2 regions of the Pseudomonas bambusae genome follow, and region 2 is predicted to be linked to the other one. Evidence: predicted binding sites of a transcription regulator. Region 2 holds the regulator's gene; the other holds the start of a gene.
The links. The regulator sigma-54, encoded in region 2, starts transcription at its own class of promoters, with help from an activator protein. The targets are predictions, from matches to a motif close to ANTGGCATNNANNTTGCTNT.
Positions count from the first base shown of each region.

Region 1: AAEO81_RS11390 (circularly permuted type 2 ATP-grasp protein) is a predicted target of sigma-54. The motif match lies at 3,896-3,915, and genes of this name have one in related genera.

Region 1 is NZ_CP151650.1:2,444,850-2,450,963, reverse strand. Features, by position in the region: gene AAEO81_RS11405 (cytochrome c) at 1-333, shown strand, start outside; gene AAEO81_RS11400 (transglutaminase family protein) at 657-1,484, opposite strand; gene AAEO81_RS11395 (alpha-E domain-containing protein) at 1,481-2,440, opposite strand; gene AAEO81_RS11390 (circularly permuted type 2 ATP-grasp protein) at 2,453-3,862, opposite strand; gene AAEO81_RS11385 (ribonuclease E inhibitor RraB) at 4,393-4,731, opposite strand; gene AAEO81_RS11380 (hypothetical protein) at 4,980-5,216, opposite strand; gene AAEO81_RS11375 (LTA synthase family protein) at 5,367-6,114, opposite strand, start outside.
Region 2 is NZ_CP151650.1:1,322,570-1,328,683, reverse strand. Features, by position in the region: gene AAEO81_RS06010 (HAD family hydrolase) at 1-339, shown strand, start outside; gene lptC (LPS export ABC transporter periplasmic protein LptC) at 350-922, shown strand; gene lptA (lipopolysaccharide transport periplasmic protein LptA) at 909-1,457, shown strand; gene lptB (LPS export ABC transporter ATP-binding protein) at 1,457-2,182, shown strand; gene AAEO81_RS05990 (RNA polymerase factor sigma-54) at 2,373-3,872, shown strand; gene raiA (ribosome-associated translation inhibitor RaiA) at 3,950-4,258, shown strand; gene ptsN (PTS IIA-like nitrogen regulatory protein PtsN) at 4,271-4,735, shown strand; gene rapZ (RNase adapter RapZ) at 4,738-5,595, shown strand; gene AAEO81_RS05970 (HPr family phosphocarrier protein) at 5,610-5,882, shown strand.

The sequences.
Region 1 (6,114 bases), 1.1 Mb from region 2:
GAGCGTTTCCCGGCGCTGTTACCTGACGCGAAGCTCGGCCCAGACGATCCGGTCAACAAAGGGTTCGCGCTGTTTCAAAAGAACTGCTTCGCCTGCCACCGGCTGAATGGCGCGGGAGATTCGCAGTTGGGCCCGGACTTGAACATCCCGCACAACCCGACCGAGTATTTCGCCGGGGATTATCTGAAGCTGTACATCCGCAATCCGCAGAACCTGCGCCAATGGCCACAGGCGAAGATGCCGGCGATCACGCAGGAGGTGTTGTCGGATCAGGAGCTGGATCAGGTCGTGGCGTATCTGAAACACATGGCGGGGCGAAAGGTCCGCCAGTAAAGCATGACGGGCCTGACGCAAAACTACTGGGGGAGCTAATTCAATTGCGATGGGCAGGTACAGCCAACACATCTCCATTGCCCGAACCCCTGTTCGCGAATGAATTCGCTCCTACAGAGTTTCTGCGGCACATAGAGGTGTTCCGGCAGACGCAGATTGACCTGTAGGAGCGAATTCATTCGCGATTGGCCGGTCCAGCCGATACATCTCTATCGACCGGACGATTTTTCGTCGGAATGCCGCCCAGAATGGGTTCGCTCCCACAGGTTTCGTGCCAGGCAGTGTTTTGGCGTGTCAGCAACGAATCGAAACTGAAACTATCCTCACGACTGCCGCTGCACCTGCATCTTCACCACTGGCGTCGCGATGGGCGCTGAGTCCGAGACCACCACCTTCGCGTGCATCTGTTCACACCCGCCGCCGCGACGCATGCCACGCACTGGGCAGGCGTCGAGGTAGTCCAGACCCACCGCCAGTTTTAAATGACGCTCAGGAATGGCCAGTTGGTTGGTCACATCGAAGCTGTACCACGCACCATCGATCCACGCCTCTGCCCACGCATGACTCGACAGATGCTCACTGCTGTCGCTGTACAAATATCCCGACACGTAACGCGAAGGCACGCCAAGACTCCGGGCGCAGGCGAGAAACGCGTGAGTATGGTCCTGACAGACCCCTGCCCCGTTGGCAAAGGCTTGAGCAGCACTGGTATCGACGGCCGTTGAGCCCGGTGTGTAAACGATGTGCTGGTTCAGCGCCTGCATCAGATCGATCAGCCCGGTCCGATCCGTGCGTGCCTTCGATTCCCGAGCCGCGAACTCACGCATGGCTTCGTCCGCTTCGGTCAGACGGGTGAAGCGCAGGAACGGCAGCGACGACTGGCTTTCATGTTCGGCTTCACGCTTCTCGTCGATTTCAACCTGCCCACGCGCGCCGATGACGATGGCCTCATGGGGTTCGTCCAAGGTCAACACGTGCAGAATGTTGCCGAACGGATCGACCTGCGCACGCACCGGGCGCGGCAGTGCCAGTTGCCAACTGAGCACCTGCTGGCGCTCGCTGTCGTGGGGGGTCAGACGCAAATACTGGATGCTGGCGCGGACCTGATCGTCGTAGTGATAGGTGGTCTCGTGACTAATGGACAGTCTCATGCTGCCTCCAGATAGGAAGTGTGAATAACGTTACCCAGTTGGGCCAGCAGCGGAATGAATTCGTTCAACCATTCGTGCAGGCCTTCGCCGAGGATTTCGTCGATGCCGGTATAGCGCAGACGAGCGTCGAGTTCGGCGGCCAGGCGTTGCGCGGGACGGCCATTGGCCCCCGGCAGGCTGGCGAGAATCAGGTCCAGTTCTTCAAGACAGGCGCGCAGTGAACGCGGGATGTCGGCGCGCAACAGCAGCAATTCGGCGACTTGACGCGCACCCGGCGCGTCGCGGTAGACCTCGGTGTAGGCTTCGAACGACGACAGTGCCCGAAGCAAGGCACTCCACTGGTAGTAACCCGCTGCTGAGCTGTCCGCTGCCGCGTTGGCAGACGGCCCGCGCAGTTCAAGCATTTCATAGCGGGCATCGAGCATGCGCAGGGTGTTGTCGGCGCGTTCGATGAAGGTGCCCAGCCGAATGAAACGGAACGCGTCGTTACGCATAATGGTGCCGTAGGTCGCCCCACGAAACAGGTGCGAACGCTCTTTGACCCACTCGCAGAACCGACTCATGCCATATCGGCTCAGGCCCTGTTCGGCGATGCCGCGAATTTCCAGGTATGTCGAGTTGATGTTTTCCCACATGTCCGCGGTAATACGCCCACGTACCGCATGGGCACTGGCCCGCGCCGCCGCCAGACAGCTGAAAATACTGGCGGGATTCTCGGCATCCAGCGCGAAGAAATGCAGCAGGCGCTCGGCATGAAGATCGCCGTGGCGCTCGCGGTAATCGTCCAGGGTTCCGGTGATCAGCAGCGGCATGGCGAGTTCATTGAGGCCATCCCCGCGTCCGTCCTGAGGCATCAGCGACAGCGAGTAACTGACGTCCAGCATCCGTGCGAGGTTTTCCGCCCGCTCCAGGTACCGCGACATCCAATATAAATCCGAGGCAGTTCTACTTAGCATTGGCAGGCATCCTTAATCCTCGACCACCCAGGTGTCCTTGGTTCCGCCACCCTGCGACGAGTTGACCACCAAAGACCCTTCGCGCAACGCAACGCGGGTCAGTCCACCGGGAACCACGCGGGTTTCGCGGCCAGACAACACGAAGGGGCGCAGGTCGATGTGTCGCGGGGCGATGCCGTTCTCGACGAAGGTCGGACAGGTCGACAGGGACAAGGTAGGTTGAGCGATGTACGCGTGAGGCTTGGCTTTCAGACGGGCACGAAACGACTCGATTTCCGCCGCCGTCGCCGCCGGCCCGACCAGCATCCCGTAGCCACCGGAGCCCTGGGTTTCCTTGACCACCAGATCGCCCAGGTTGGCGAGCACGTGGGACAGCTCTTCCGGTTTGCGGCATTGCCAGGTCGGCACGTTCTTCAGGATCGGCTCTTCGTCGAGGTAGAAGCGGATCATGTCGGTCACGAACGGGTACACCGATTTGTCGTCGGCGACCCCGGTGCCAATGGCGTTGGCCAGCACCACATTGCCCGAGCGATAGGCCGACAGCAGGCCCGGCACGCCGAGCATCGAATCCGGGTTGAACGCCAGCGGATCGAGGAACGCGTCGTCGAGGCGACGGTAGATCACGTCCACTGCCTTCGGGCCGTCCGTGGTGCGCATGAACACGCGGTCGTCGCGCACGAACAAGTCGGCGCCTTCCACCAGTTCCACGCCCATTTCCCGCGCCAGGAACGCGTGTTCGAAGAACGCGCTGTTGAACCGGCCCGGCGTCAGCACGACCACGCTCGGGTTATCCAGCGGGCTGGAGCTTTTCAGCGTATCGAGCAACAGGTTCGGGTAGTGATCGACCGGCGCGATGCGTTGCGCGGCGAACAATTCGGGGAACAGGCGCATCATCATTTTGCGGTCTTCGAGCATGTAGCTCACGCCGCTTGGGGTGCGCAGATTGTCTTCGAGGACGTAATAGGTGCCGTCGCCATCGCGCACCAGGTCAACCCCGGAGATGTGCGAATAGAGGTCGCGATGCAGGTTCAGGCCTTGCATTGCCAACTGGTACTGCTCGTTGGCCAGCACCTGTTCGGCAGGGATGATCCCGGCCTTGATAATACGTTGGTCGTGATAAAGGTCAGCGAGGAACATGTTCAGCGCCTTGACGCGCTGGATGCAGCCGCGCTCGACCACGCGCCATTCACTGGCGGGGATGCTGCGAGGAATCGTATCGAAGGGGATCAGACGTTCGGTCCCCTGCTCGTCACCGTACAACGTGAAGGTAATCCCGGCGCGATGAAACAAAAGATCGGCCTCACGCCGACGCTGAGCGAGCAACTCAGGTGGCGCTTCACCCAGCCAGCGGGCGAATTCCCGATAATGCGGACGGACAGAACCGTCGGCATCGTACATCTCATCATAAAAGGTGCGGATCATGCCGTACTCCTTGTCACCATGGACACTAAGGCCTTCGCAAGGCCCGTGCCATCGGCATAAACGCTTTGAAATCAATGAGTTGAATAAAACAGCGAAAGCCTTCGCACCATTCCTGTGCAAGAAGCGCTCTAACCCATTCCCCTACGCTTCAAAGAGAAGCGTCCTGCTGCAGAAAAACCTATTGGAAGCATAGTCAGAGTTGATTTCCCGGCCTGACTTTGTTCGTGAATAATCGCGCCATTCACGCAGATAACCTCGCTGCAGACTGCATCGGCGAGTGTTGGCGTGACAGGATTGCGTACCGATATTCCCTTTATGCCGCTCCTATCCGAGCGGCTTTTTTTTGCCCTGTTTTTGATGTTCTGCGAATCAATGTCGTGCTTGATACTTTGGCGAACTTGAACCTGTAGGAGCGAATTCATTCGCGATTGGTAGGTACAGCCAACACATCTCCATTGCCCGAACCCTTTTTTCGCGAATGAATTCGCTCCCACAATGGGTGACCACAAAGCTTGAGGCCAGGCACCGCTCTAATGAAGCCGCTTGATCTCCTGCTTCACACCCCACCCCTCGACCTCGCCATCCAGCCCTAAAATGGCGGTCTGGAAATCCTGCTCGAAGTCGCCGATGCCGTCGTAGGTGGCGTACATCAATTTGCTCAATTGCAGGTGCCACGCCCCGTCCTCACGGGCGTTGACTTGGGTGTTGAGGGATTCACCGCGAAATTTTTCCGCTGCCTGACGTGCCCGCTCCTCGTCCGGGAAGACTGCGTAGAACTCGATAGGATGGATACGGGCGAAGTCGAAACCGCCTTCTTTCATGCGGCGCAGTACGTGACTGCTGATGTCTTCTTGATAGGTCGTGCTCATGAAACGTCCTCCTATGCAACGATAGATAGAGTTTCAACCATCCCGAAATGCCCTTGAAGGGCATCAAGCGACGGATCATCCGTCACCCGGGATTCAAGCATGTCGCTGACAAGGCCGGTGCCGCTGTTACAAATCAGGCATCCGTACGCGAACTGGCGCGGGTAGATGCTTCACCGGCCTCAATCGCAGACTACGCCCATTTCTGGCGCGTTGCCAATTGGCAACCGTTGGAGATTGCACAGGTTTTTTCAGGACGCCTCCACGATGGAGATGATCTGCACCGCATTCTGCTCCTTCAGGATTTCAGCCGTGGGCGCCCTTGATCGACCATCCAGATCGTTCAGATCAAGCTCATTGACGACCGGGAACAGAATCGGGCGCAGGTGCTGCGCAGCTTCCTCCTCACTGGGACGGTGCTCCAGTTCAAGATTGTGGCTCTGCTGCACCCCATCTTTATCCTGAAACGAAATAGTCCAGACTTTCATCAATGTCTCCTCAGTCAGGCCGCACGTCGGCCTACCGAAATCGGACTGCGCGTTTTTAGCATTCGTTCAACGTTTTTTGCCTTGGCGCAACGGGACTTACGCGCAAAAAAAAGAGGCCAGACAGGCCTCTTTTTTCATGCAGGACGCGGCTTACGGCTTGGCGTCTTTCACACCGGCCGTGTTGTCCAACAGGCTCTTGGTCGCGGTCTGCAGGAAGCTGTCGAGCTTCTTGCGCAGTTCGGCGATGTCAGGCGCGTTCGGAACCAGTTCAGCGTGGGGTTTGGTGCCCAGTTCGTAGTTGTAGATCTTCGGTTCCATTTCCTTCGGCTCGATCAGGATGCGGTTGCCAGTGACGATTGCCACAGTCTGCTCGCTGCCCGAGGGTTTGATCACGCCGAAACCCAGGTCGCCCGCTGGCAGGTTCAGCAGGTCACGGCCCCAGCACTGGTGCACGGTGTCGCCGCCCAGGCGGCCCATGATGGTCGGCACGATGTCGATCTGTGTGCCGACAATGCTGCTGCGCTTGCCGAACTTGTCTTGCAGGCCCGGTGCGATCATGAGCATCGGCACGTTGAAGCGGCCCAGGTCCATTTCGGTGATCTGCTCGTTGTTGCCGAACCCGTGGTCACCCACGACCACGAACAGGGTGTCCTTGTAGTACGCCTCTTTTTTGGCCTTTTCGAAGAACTGCCCCAGCGCCCAGTCGGAATACCGCATGGCCGTCAAATGCTCGTCCAGAGTGCCATGACCCGTGACGCGCTCCACCGGCAGGTTGGCGGGCAGCGCGTACGGCGTGTGGTTCGACAGGGTTTGCAGCAAGGCATAGAACGGCTTGCCCTTGGCTTCGCGGTCTTTCAGTTCCTGAGCGCCACGGTCGAACATGTCCTGGTCGGACACA
Region 2 (6,114 bases):
GGCCGCAAGACGCCGGTGGTCGAACGCCGCGCCAAAAACCTGGGCATCGCGCATCTTTATCAGGGACGCGAAGACAAACTGGTGGTGCTCGACGAGCTTTTGCAGCAACTGAACCTAAGCTACGAACAGGTCGCCTATCTGGGTGATGACCTGCCTGACCTGCCGGTGATCCGCCGTGTCGGTCTGGGCATGGCTGTGGCCAATGCCGCCGGATTTGTCCGCCAGCATGCGCATGGCACGACCCAGGCACGAGGCGGCGAAGGCGCCGCCCGGGAATTCTGCGAGTTGATCCTGACAGCTCAGGACAACCTCGAAGCGGCCCACGCCGCCTACTTATAGAAGTGCATTTATGCTGAGCAAAAGAATTCGTACGTTCCTGATCTTCGGTGTGCTGGCGGTACTGCTTGCAGCGGCCGGCTATTGGAACATCAGCCCGGAAAGCTTCATGGATCAACCCAAAGCGGCCGTGGATGAGAACGCCATCGATTATTACGCGATGAACGCGCACAGCATCCAGTACCTGCCGGATGGGTCAATGCAATATGACATGACCGCCGACAAGGTCGAGCACCTCAAGGCCACCGACGTAACCCTGATGACGACCCCGGTTTTGCAGATGTTTCGCGGATCGGAGTTTCCCTGGCACGTGCAGAGCGTGCGCGCCGAAGTGTCGCCAGGAGGCGATCATGTCGAGCTGATCGACAAGGTTCGCATCAACCGCACGGACGAAAAGAACCGCACCACGATCATCACCAGCACCCGCATGACTGTCTTCCCTCAGAAGCAATATGCGGAAACCGCGCAACCCGTTAGAATCGACGGTTTCAACGGTGTGAGCACCGGTACGGGTATGAAAGCCTATCTAAAAGAAAGCAGGATACACCTGCTATCGAACGCAAGAGGACAGTATGAGGCTCCTTAAAACCCTCCCTATTTTGCTTGGCCTGGGCGCAGCACTGGGAAGCGTGAGCGCCTGGGCTCTGCCGAACGATCAGGATCAGCCCATCCGTGTTCAAGCCGATGACGCCCAACTGGACGACAAGCAAGGCATCGCCACCTACACCGGTAACGTGATCATCACCCAGGGTTCGATGAAGGTTACCGGCAACAAGGTGACCATGACTCGCACCCCTGCTGGTGATATCGATGTCGTGACCTCTGTCGGCAACCTTGCGTATTTCGAGCAACTGCAGACCGCCGGCGACCCGAAACCCGTGCAGGGCTGGGGCGTGACGATCCAGTACCATGCGCCGCAAAACCGCATCGTATTGATCGACAAGGCCAAGGTAGTCGACAAGGACAACAACGTGACTCAGGGCGAGAAGATCGTCTATGACACGGTGAGAAAACTTGCCAGCGCTGGCCGCGCCACCGGCAGTAAGGTGACCGAAGCGCGTCCTCGCGTCGACATGGTGATCCAGCCGAAAAAGAAAACCGACCAGCAGAAGGCCCCTTAATGGCAACGCTGAAAGCCCAACACTTGGCCAAGGCTTACAAAAGCCGCCAAGTCGTACGTGACGTCAGCCTGTCCATCGACAGCGGCCAGATCGTCGGTCTCCTGGGCCCTAACGGCGCAGGCAAGACAACGTGCTTCTACATGATCGTCGGCCTGGTTCAGGCCGATCAGGGCCGCGTGCTGATCGACGACCAGGACGTGAGCCACCAGCCGATGCATGGCCGTGCTCGCGCCGGTATCGGCTATCTGCCGCAGGAAGCGTCGATCTTCCGCAAGCTGTCGGTGTCGGACAACATCATGGCGATCCTCGAGACCCGCAAGGAGCTCGATCGCGCAGGACGCCGCAAAGAGCTGGAAAGCTTGCTGCAGGAATTCCATATCACACACATCCGCGACAACCTCGGGATGAGCCTGTCCGGTGGCGAACGCCGCCGAGTGGAAATCGCACGCGCACTGGCGACGTCGCCGAAATTCATTCTGCTGGACGAACCCTTCGCGGGCGTCGACCCCATCTCCGTGGGCGATATCAAGCAGATCATCTACCATCTCAAGGCGAAGGGTATCGGCGTTCTGATCACCGACCACAACGTCCGTGAGACACTCGACATCTGCGAAACGGCTTACATCGTCAACGATGGGCAACTGATTGCAGAAGGCGATTCCGAAACCATCCTGGCCAACCAGTTGGTCAAGGAAGTGTATCTCGGTCACGAGTTCCGCCTGTAAACCACGCAATGGCAAGGGGTTGGTCGGCGAACGCAGCATGCGCCTCATCGCCAACCTCGCATAAATTGTCATTACACCCTAGGCAAACACTCCGGGTTCAGGCATATAATTTGCTTAAGTTGGCGCCTCGGCGCCCCTAGTAGTGGATGGCGCCCATGTGCGCCGGCGAATAAGGTGTTAAGCCCCTGCCATGAAACCTTCGCTAGTCTTGAGAATGGGCCAGCAGCTGACGATGACACCGCAGCTGCAACAGGCCATCCGCTTACTCCAACTGTCGACGCTGGATCTCCAACAGGAAATTCAGGAGGCACTGGAGTCCAATCCGATGCTGGAGCGCCAGGAAGAAGGCGACGATTTCGATAATGCCGACCCCATGGCCGACAATATCGAGCAAAAGCCCAACCCTGACGTACAGGAACCGACCTACCAGGAATCCGCGCCCACCGTCGACAATCTCGAAGACGGCGAATGGAGCGAAAGCGAGCGTATTCCCAACGAACTGCCCGTCGATACGGCCTGGGAGGATGTCTACCAGACGAGCGCCAGCAGCCTGCCCAGCAATGACGATGACGAGTGGGATTTCACCACGCGCACGTCGGCGGGCGAGAGCTTGCAAAGCCATCTGCTTTGGCAACTGAACCTGGCACCGATGTCGGATACCGATCGTTTGATCGCCGTCACGCTGATTGACTGCATCAACAATCAGGGTTACCTCGACGAATCCCTGGAAGAGCTGCTGGACGCCTTCGACCCGGAACTCGACATCGAGCTGGACGAAATCGAAGCCGTGCTGCACCGCATCCAGCAATTCGAGCCGGCTGGCGTCGGCGCCCGCACGCTTAGCGAGTGCTTGTTGCTGCAACTGCGCCAGCTTCCGGCCAAGACCAAATGGCTCGCCGAAGCCCAGCGACTGGTCAGCGACTACATCGACCTGCTTGGCAGCCGTGACTACGCGCAGCTGATGCGGCGCATGAAGATCAAGGAAGATGATCTGCGCCAGGTCATCGAACTGGTCCAGAGCCTCAACCCACGCCCTGGCTCGCAGATCGAATCCACCGAAGCCGAATACGTAGTGCCAGATGTCATCGTGCGCAAGCACAATGAGCGCTGGCTGGTCGAACTCAATCAGGAAGCCGTTCCCCGCCTTCGGGTGAATCCGCAATACGCCGGTTTCGTGCGCCGCGCCGACACAAGCGCCGACAACACCTTCATGCGCAACCAGTTGCAAGAAGCCCGCTGGTTCATCAAAAGCCTGCAAAGCCGTAACGAAACCCTGATGAAAGTGGCGACCCAAATCGTCGAGCATCAGCGGGGCTTTCTGGAGTATGGCGATGAGGCGATGAAGCCGTTGGTGCTGCACGACATCGCCGAGGCGGTGGGCATGCACGAATCGACGATTTCACGCGTCACCACGCAGAAATTCATGCATACACCCCGTGGTATTTACGAACTGAAGTATTTCTTTTCCAGCCACGTCAGCACCTCCGAAGGCGGCGAATGCTCGTCCACTGCCATTCGCGCAATCATCAAAAAACTGGTTGCTGCGGAAAATCAGAAAAAGCCGTTGAGTGACAGCAAGATCGCTGGTTTACTGGAGGCACAAGGCATTCAAGTGGCCCGTCGCACAGTCGCCAAGTACCGCGAGTCCTTAGGAATCGCGCCGTCCAGCGAACGCAAGCGACTGATGTAGAGGTCACAAGCCACAGCGTTCCAGTGGCAGGCAACCAAGCCTGCCTCTTAATGCACTGGCAACGAAGGAGAAGCTGTATGCAAGTCAACATCAGTGGACACCAACTGGAAGTGACCAAGCCCCTGCGCGAATACATCGAGCTGAAGCTGAAAAAGCTCGAAGGGCATTTTGACAAGATTACGAACGTGCAGGTGACGATGGCCGTCGAGAAGCTCAAACAGAAGATCGAGGCCACCCTGCATATCCACGGTGGAGAGGTCGTTGCCAATGCCGAACATGATGACATGTACGCGGCGATCGACCTGCTCACTGACAAGCTCGACAGACAATTGCTCAAGCATAAGGAAAAGCAGCAAAGCATCCTCAAAGGTGCGGCAGCTCGCTGACACTCCCCATCCATGATCCGACTTGAAAATATCCTGACCCCTGGCCGTTCCCTCGTGAACGTGCCAGGCGGCAGTAAAAAAGCCGTTCTCGAAGAGATTGCCAAACTGATCGGGCAACAAGTGCCCGAATTCGACTGGCAAACCGTCTACGAAAGCCTTATCGCCCGTGAAAAACTCGGCTCCACCGGGTTTGGTAACGGCATCGCGATCCCCCATTGCCGCCTGAAAGGCTGCACGGCGCCTGTGAGCGCGGTGCTGCACCTGGAACGCCCGGTGGACTTCGACGCCATCGACGGCGCGCCTGTGGATCTGCTGTTCGTGCTGCTCGTCCCGGAAGCGGCCACCGACGCCCACCTCGAACTGCTGCGTCAGATCGCCAGCATGCTTGACCGCGCTGACGTGCGCGCCAGCCTGCGTGGTGCCAAGAGCAGCGAAGAGCTTTACAACGTCGTGCTCAACGTCCAGAACGGTCACTGATCATGCGCATGATCATCGTCAGCGGTCGCTCCGGCTCCGGCAAGAGCACGGCCCTCGATGTTCTCGAAGACAGCGGTTTCTACTGCGTCGATAACCTGCCGGCAGGCCTGCTCCCCGAGCTTGCCGAGCGCGCACTGATCAATACCGAACTCGCTGAGCCGTTGTTAGCGGTCTCTATCGACGCCCGGAACGTGCCCAGCCACCTGACCCGTTTTCCGCGAATGCTCGAAGAGGTCCGCGCTCGCCACATTCAGTGCGACGTGCTGTTCCTCGACGCTGAAGAGTCCACACTGCTCAAGCGCTTCTCTGAAACGCGCCGCCGCCATCCGCTGAGCAATGCCACGCGCTCGCTGGCCGAAGCGATTCGAGATGAAAAAACCTTACTGGGGCCGATCATCGACCTGGCCGATCTGACCATCGATACGACCCACCTGAACCTTTATCAGCTGCGCGACACGTTGAAGCTGCGTCTGCTGAACAAACCCGAACCCGGCACCGCTTTCCTCATTGAATCCTTTGGCTTCAAACGCGGCATGCCCGTGGACGCGGATCTGGTGTTCGACGTGCGCTGCCTGCCCAACCCCTACTGGAAACCCGAACTGCGTGAGCAATCGGGACTCGACCAGCCGGTGGCGGACTATCTGGCCGCGCAACCCGATGTCGAAGAGATGTTCCAGGACATCTCGTCATACCTGACCAAGTGGCTGCCGCGCTTCGCTGCCAGCAACCGCGCCTACGTTACCATTGCCATTGGCTGCACCGGCGGACACCACCGCTCCGTCTACCTGACCGAACGCTTGGGTCAGGTCCTGCAACAATCGCTCAAGAATGTTCAGGTTCGCCACCGCGACCTAAGCTAAGGACCCCCAACGCGATGCCCGCTCACCAAATCACCATCATCAACAAGCTGGGCCTGCATGCCCGCGCTGCCGCCAAATTCGTCGGCGTTGCCGGCAAGTACCCCTGCCAGATCCGCGTGGGCCGCACTCCGGACAGCATGGTCGATGGTAAAAGCATCATGGCCGTCATGATGCTGGCTGCAGGGAAAGGCACCGAAATACACCTGCTGACAGAAGGCGACGACGAACACGCCGCACTGGAAGGTTTGATCGAACTGATCAACAACAAGTTTGATGAAGGGGAATGAAGGTTGGCCGACCTTCGCCAGATCCGTTATTCCTGAAACACAGCCCGACGGTAAGCCGGGCTTCTCAGGATCGAGCATTACCCCTTCGTTTCGCGCCTGAACACTGCTGGCAATCACTTCCGGACTTTTCAATCCTCGCCGGACTTGATCAATCCCCCCGAAGCATCTTTAATCCAACGCTTTGAAGCACCACGTACCGACCCATTCACCTTCAAGCATGGACCGGCTTGGA